Regions from separate parts of the Micromonospora sp. WMMD1082 genome, predicted to be linked through region 1. Evidence: predicted binding sites of a transcription regulator. Region 1 holds the regulator's gene; each other region holds the start of a gene.
The links. The regulator HrcA, encoded in region 1, represses chaperone genes, less so after heat shock. The targets are predictions, from matches to a motif close to GGTTNGCACNCTCNNNNNGAGNGTGCNAACC.
Positions count from the first base shown of each region.

Region 2: the regulator HrcA is predicted to act here: its motif matches at 1,632-1,662, upstream of groL (chaperonin GroEL).
Region 3: the regulator HrcA is predicted to act here: its motif matches at 980-1,010, upstream of groES (co-chaperone GroES).

Region 1 covers NZ_JARUBM010000002.1:4,340,924-4,343,189, reverse strand. Annotated here, with positions in the region: gene dnaJ (molecular chaperone DnaJ) at 1-641, opposite strand, end outside; gene hrcA (heat-inducible transcriptional repressor HrcA) at 716-1,738, opposite strand; gene O7615_RS19990 (DUF4870 domain-containing protein) at 1,947-2,266, shown strand, end outside.
Region 2 covers NZ_JARUBM010000002.1:2,144,999-2,147,264, forward strand. Annotated here, with positions in the region: gene groL (chaperonin GroEL) at 1-1,434, opposite strand, end outside; gene O7615_RS10140 (hypothetical protein) at 1,710-2,266, opposite strand, start outside.
Region 3 covers NZ_JARUBM010000002.1:1,840,648-1,842,913, reverse strand. Annotated here, with positions in the region: gene O7615_RS08625 (DUF397 domain-containing protein) at 1-24, opposite strand, end outside; gene O7615_RS08620 (helix-turn-helix transcriptional regulator) at 15-815, opposite strand; gene groES (co-chaperone GroES) at 1,145-1,459, shown strand; gene groL (chaperonin GroEL) at 1,530-2,266, shown strand, end outside.

The sequences.
Region 1 (2,266 bases):
ACCCGGCCGTCGCCGGCGCAGGTCGGGCAGGGGTGCGGAATCGTGGTGCCGTAGCCCTGGCAGACCGTGCACGGCCGGGCGGAGACCACCTGGCCGAGGAAGGTGCGCTGCACCGACTGCACCTCGCCCCGGCCACCGCACGCCTCGCAGGTGGCCAGGTGGGTGCCGGCGGCGGTGCCGGCGCCCGAGCAGGTGGTGCAGAGCACGGCCGTGTCGACCGTGATCGGCGCCTCGACGCCGAAGGCGGTCTCGTGCAGGTCCAGTTCCAGTCGCAGGATCGCGTCGGCGCCGGGCCGGGTACGCGGTCGCGGGCCCCGACCGGCACCGGTGGCGCCGCCGAAGAACGCGTCCATGATGTCCTGGAAGCCGACGAACGGGCCGGACCCGCCCGGGCCACCCGGACCGCCCGGCCCACCGCCGCCGGGCGCCAGCGGGTCACCGCCCAGGTCGACGATCTGCCGTTTCCGATCGTCCGAGAGGACCTCGTACGCGGCGTTGATGTCCTTGAACTTCTCCTGTGCCTCCGGATCCGGATTCACATCCGGATGGAACTGGCGCGCCAGCTTGCGGTAGGCGCGCTTGATCTCATCATCGGAGGCGCCCCGGTTCACACCGAGAATGCCGTAGTAGTCCCTGGCCACTGCGTTCCGTGTCCTCGTGTTCGTCTCGCGTTACGCCGTCGGGCGGCGGCAGCCTGCCCCTCGGCCCTGACCGATCAGTTCTGGGCCAGCAGCTCGCCCACGTAGCGTGCCACGGCCCTCACCGTGGCGATGGTTCCGGGGTAGTCCATCCGGGTCGGCCCCAGCACGCCCATCCCCCCGACGATGGTCGCGCCCGGGCCGTATCCGGTGCTGACCACGGAGGCCGCCCGCAGATTGTCGATCTCGTTCTCGTCGCCGATGCGCACCCGCAGCGTGCTCGCCTCCACCTCGCCGATGAGCTTGAGCAGGACGACCTCCTCCTCGAGCGCTTCGAGGACGGGGCGCAACGAACCCTGGAAGTCGAGCAGCCCGCCCCGGGTGAGGTTGGCGGTGCCGGCCAGCGCGAGCCGCTCCTCGTGCCGCTCGACCAGCGTCTCCAGCAGCACGGTGGACAGGGTCGTCATGGCCGGGCGCAGGTGCGGCACCGACTCCTCGATGAGGACCTGCACCAGCGGTGGGGTGTCCGACAGGCGGACACCGACCAGCTTCTCGTTGACCAGCCGGCGCAGGTCGTTGACGTCGTCGGCCGGGATCGGCGCGGGCAGCTCGACCAGCCGCTGCTCGACCCGGCCGGTGTCGGCGATCATCACGAGCATCAACCGGGTGGTGGAGATCGGCACCAGCTCCAGGTGACGCACCCGGGAACGGGCCAGGCTCGGATACTGCACCACGGCGACCTGCCGGGTCAGCTGCGCCAGCAGCCGCACGGTGCGATGCACCACATCGTCGAGATCGACGGCGCCGGCCAGGAAGCGCTCGATCGCCCGGCGCTCGGCCGGACTGAGCGGCTTGACCCGGCTCAGCCGGTCGACGAAGAGCCGATAGCCACGGTCGGTGGGCACCCGCCCGGCGCTGGTGTGCGGCTGCCGGAGATAGCCCTCCTCCTCCAGCACCGCCATGTCGTTACGGACGGTGGCCGGCGAGACACCGAGCTGGTGCCGCTCGACCAGCGCCTTGCTGCCGACCGGCTCCTGAGTGGCGACGTAGTCCTCGACGATCGCCCGGAGCACGGCGAGCTTGCGGTCGTCCAGACCCATCCTCTCCACCTCCTGTCGCAGGTCAGCACTCAGCGTCGCGGCCACCAGAGAGACACTCTGGCACTCGACTGTAGCGAGTGCCAGTCTACGTCGGTGCCCCCGCCAACGCGATGATCAAGACACCTCACCGTCGGCAAGCCGATCGGCGGTGGACACTCGCCGGTGTCGCTCTGGTGCGCCGTTGCCGGTGGCACCTACCGTGATCTCCATGACTGAACCACCTCGCCCCCCAGAATCCGGCGACGACCCCACAAACCCACTGTCCGGGTCGTCCGGCCAGGCCGGCTATCCCCCGCCCGGTGGCTATCCGCCGCCCGGCGGCGGCTACGGCCCGCCCGGCGGCGGCTACGGTCCGCCCGCCGGCTACGCCAGCAACGAGGACAAGACCTGGGCGCTGATCGCCCACTTCGGCGGTGGGCTCGGCGCGCTGCTCAGCTTCGGTCCGCTGGGCTTCGTCGCGCCGCTGATCGCCTACCTGGTGCGCGGCCAGCAGTCCCCCGCCGTACGCGCGCACGCCCTCGCCGCGCT
Region 2 (2,266 bases), 2.2 Mb from region 1:
GGCGTTGAGGCCGTGACCGGCGTCCAGGTTGCGGACCCGCTCGACCACGACGCCACCCTCGAGGCCGGCGTTGACGGCGATCTGCCGCAGCGGGGCGTCCAGCGCGATCTTGACGATCTGCGCGCCGGTCGCCTCGTCACCGGCCAGGTCGAGCTTGTCGAAGGCGGTCTTGCCGGCCTGCACCAGCGCGACGCCACCACCCGGGACGATGCCCTCCTCGACGGCGGCCTTGGCGTTCCGGACCGCGTCCTCGATACGGTGCTTGCGCTCCTTCAGCTCGACCTCGGTGGCCGCGCCGACCTTGATCACCGCAACACCGCCGGCCAGCTTGGCCAGGCGCTCCTGCAGCTTCTCCCGGTCGTAGTCGGAGTCGCTCTTGTCGATCTCGGCCCGGATCTGGTTGACCCGGCCCTGGATCTGCTCGGCGTCGCCGGCACCGTCGACGATGGTGGTCTCGTCCTTGGTCACCACGACCTTGCGGGCGCGGCCCAGCATGTCGAGGCCGGCGGCGTCCAGCTTGAGGCCGACCTCCTCGCTGATGACCTGACCACCGGTGAGGATGGCGATGTCGGTCAGCATGGCCTTGCGGCGGTCACCGAAGCCCGGCGCCTTGACGGCGACCGACTTGAAGGTGCCACGGACCTTGTTGACCACCAGGGTGGCCAGGGCCTCGCCCTCCAGGTCCTCGGCGATGATCAGCAGCGGCTTGCCGCCCTGCATGACCTTCTCCAGGATCGGGAGCAGGTCCTTGACCGACGAGATCTTGCTGTTCGCGATCAGGATGTACGGGTCGTCGAAGACGGCCTCCATACGCTCCGGGTCGGTCATGAAGTAGGCCGAGATGTAGCCCTTGTCGAAGCGCATACCCTCGGTGAGCTCCAGCTCCAGCCCGAAGGTGTTGCTCTCCTCGACGGTGATGACGCCTTCCTTGCCGACCTTGTCCATCGCCTCGGCGATGATCTCACCGACGCTGGTGTCACCAGCGGAGATGGACGCGGTGGAGGCGATCTGCTCCTTGGTCTCGACGTCCTTGGCGAGCTTCAGCAGCTCCTCCGAGACGTTCGCGACCGCAGCCTCGATGCCCCGCTTCAGGGCCATCGGGTTGGCACCGGCAGCCACGTTGCGCAGACCCTCGCGAACGAGAGCCTGGGCCAGGACGGTCGCCGTCGTCGTGCCGTCACCGGCGACGTCGTCGGTCTTCTTGGCGACCTCCTTGACCAGCTCGGCGCCGATCTTTTCGTAGGGGTCCTCGAGCTCGATCTCCTTGGCGATGCTCACACCATCGTTGGTGATGGTGGGGGCACCCCACTTCTTCTCGAGCACGACGTTGCGGCCCTTGGGGCCGAGGGTCACCTTTACGGCATCGGCGAGCTGGTTCATGCCCCGCTCGAGGCCGCGGCGCGCCTCTTCGTCGAACGCGATCATCTTGGCCATACGGCGTTGTCCTCCTGGACACTCACGGGCCACCCGAGTGTGTGCCCCGGATGGGCCGTCTGGTGTACGCACCTTGGGACGTCGCCACCTGGCGACGGCGACGTCTCCTCGGCCGGGCCGGATAGCCCGCGACGACCGGCCACGTGCCCCGCCCGTGGTTATGCCACGGGTGTGGCCGCAGCCCCACCGTCCCGACCAGCTGGCACTCACGCCATGCGAGTGCCAATGACTTGTTTAGCACTCTGCCCTGCCGAGTGCAAGCACGATGGCCGGGCTCAGCCGAGTTCGGCGGCCAGTTGCGCGCCGTTCACCGGGCCCTCGTGGGCACGCTGCTCGGCGTACGTGACGACCAGTCCGACCAGTTGGGCGAGGTACGCCGGCAGCGCCAGCACCGCCACCACCGCGATCGTCAGGACCACACCCACCGTCGAGCCGGGCGAGTCCAGCGGTGTGGTGCCGAACGGCAGGATCGCCACCGACTCCGCCAGCCCTGCCACCAGTGACCCACCGATCACGACCCCGATGACCAGCGCCACCCGGCCGAGCAGCAGTCCCAGCCGGTCGCGCAGCATCCGGTGCGAGCGGCCGATCGGGTCTCGCCGCTCGAACAGGTACACCGGGCCGACCATGGCGAGCGCGAACGCCGCGTACACGCCGGGCAGGAAGCAGAGGCAGAACCCGACGGTGATGATCAAGGTGGAGATCAACGTCCAGCCCCAGAGGCCCAACGCCCGGCGTAGGCCGTAGCGCAGGGCCGAGCCGAGATCGACCGGCTCACCGGCCGCCTGCCGGGCGACCACCCAGGTGCCGGCGGCCCAGCCGACACACTGCA
Region 3 (2,266 bases), 2.5 Mb from region 1:
CCAGGCGGCGCGGGTCAGGTCCATGACTTCGCCACTTCCTCAATCAGGCGGGCGGACTGCCGGCGCGGCAGCGCCTCACCGGCCACAGTCTCCCACTGCCGCCCCAGGGCGGCAAGGTCGTTCGGGCTGTCCACGGTGTGGCCCCGGAGCTGGTTGTCCAGGTGCGCCACCTCGGTGCCGTCGGCGAGCCGGGCCAGCACGAACGGCCCGTTGAGCCCGATGTACCACGGCGTCTCGGCCGGGACGATCCGCACCTGGACGTTCGGCCGGTCGGCCATGCTCCGCAGGTGCTCCAGCTGCTCGCGCATGGTCGCCCGGTCGCCGACCTGCCGGCGCAGTGCCTGTTCGTCCAGCACCACCACGAGCTGCGGCGGCTCGTCGCGGGCGAGCACCTCCTGCCGGGCCAGCCGGGCCAGCACCCGCTTCTCGATCTCGTCGTCGGTCAGGAAAGGGCCGGCCCGGAGCATCGCCCGCGCGTACGCCTCGGTCTGGAGCAGGCCCGGAATCACCGCCGGGTCGTACCAGCGCAGCGCGACGGCCTCCCGCTCGATCTCGCCCCACGGCCGGAACCAGTCCGGCTCGGCGTGCAGCCGGATCAGCCCCAGCATGCCGATGAACAGGCCGCCGGTCTCCAGCACCTTGTCGAACCGGGCCAGATAGTCGGCGCTGAGCTGGTTCTGGCCGGTCTCCATCGCGCTCACCGACGACGCGGAGTAGTTGATCAGTTTGCTCAACTCCTCCTGGGTGAGCCCGTGCAGCTGGCGGGCCCGGCGCAACTGGTCGCGCAGGAAGCCCAGGGTGGGAATGTCGGTCATCGGTCCGCCCTCCGTGATGTGGTCGCGCCGGAGGGTAGGCGGTTGGTTACGCGACGGGAAGTGATTGTCGGCGTGTTGTGGTCAACCCTGGCGGAACAGTGGCGACACGGAGTGGGTGGCGTTGGCACTCTCCTTGACGGAGTGCTAGCCGAGGAATAACCTGCGATTAGCACTCTCACCCTGAGGGTGCCAACGCCCGGGCCCTGGTGTCCGGGGGTTGAACGCCAGGCGGACCGGCACCCGCGACGACGGCCCCGCCCGGTGGCATGTGGCAGATTGACGCCGGTCGGCATGCCGATCGGCAACGAAACCAAGTACCCCAGGAGGGTATGCCCGTGACTACCGCGACCAAGGTTGCGATCAAGCCGCTCGAGGACCGCATCGTGGTCCAGGCGAACGAGGCTGAGACCACCACGGCGTCGGGCATCGTGATTCCCGACACCGCCAAGGAGAAGCCGCAGGAGGGCACCGTCCTCGCTGTCGGCCCGGGCCGGATCGACGACAAGGGCAACCGCGTGCCGATCGACGTTTCCGTCGGCGACACCGTCCTCTACTCGAAGTACGGCGGCACCGAGGTCAAGTACGCCGGCGAGGAGTACCTGGTGCTCTCCGCCCGCGACGTCCTCGCGGTCATCGAGAAGTAAGCAACCGATCAGTGTCGTTGCCCCGGTCCGGCTCGCCGGGCCGGGGCAACGACGCTTCGAAGGGACATTCATGGCGAAGATCCTGAGCTTCTCGGACGACGCCCGGCACCAGCTGGAACACGGTGTCAACGCGCTCGCGGACGCGGTCAAGGTCACCCTCGGGCCGCGCGGGCGCAACGTCGTCCTGGACAAGAAATTCGGTGTGCCGACGATCACCAACGATGGCGTGACCATCGCCAAGGAGATCGAGCTCACCAACCCGTACGAGAACCTCGGCGCGCAGCTGGTCAAGGAGGTGGCGACCAAGACCAACGACGTCGCCGGCGACGGGACCACCACCGCGACCGTGCTGGCCCAGGCCATGGTCCGCGAGGGCCTGCGCAACGTCACGGCGGGTGCCAACCCGGCCGGCCTCAAGCGGGGCATCGACGCCGCCTCCGCCAAGGTCTCCGAGGCGCTGCTCGGCAAGGCCGTCGAGGTCTCCGACAAGAAGTCGGTCGCGCACGTCGCGACGATCTCCGCGCAGGACGCCACGATCGGCGAGCTGATCGCCGAGGCGATGGAGAAGGTCGGCCGCGACGGTGTGATCACCGTCGAGGAGGGTTCGGCCCTGCAGACCGAGCTGGACGTCACCGAGGGCCTCCAGTTCGACAAGGGCTTCATCTCGCCGAACTTCGTCACCGACGCGGAGGCGCAGGAGTCGGTCCTGGAGGACGCGTACGTCCTGATCACCACGCAGAAGATCTCGGCGATCGAGGAGCTGCTGCCGCTGCTGGAGAAGGTCCTCCAGAACAACAAGCCGCTGCT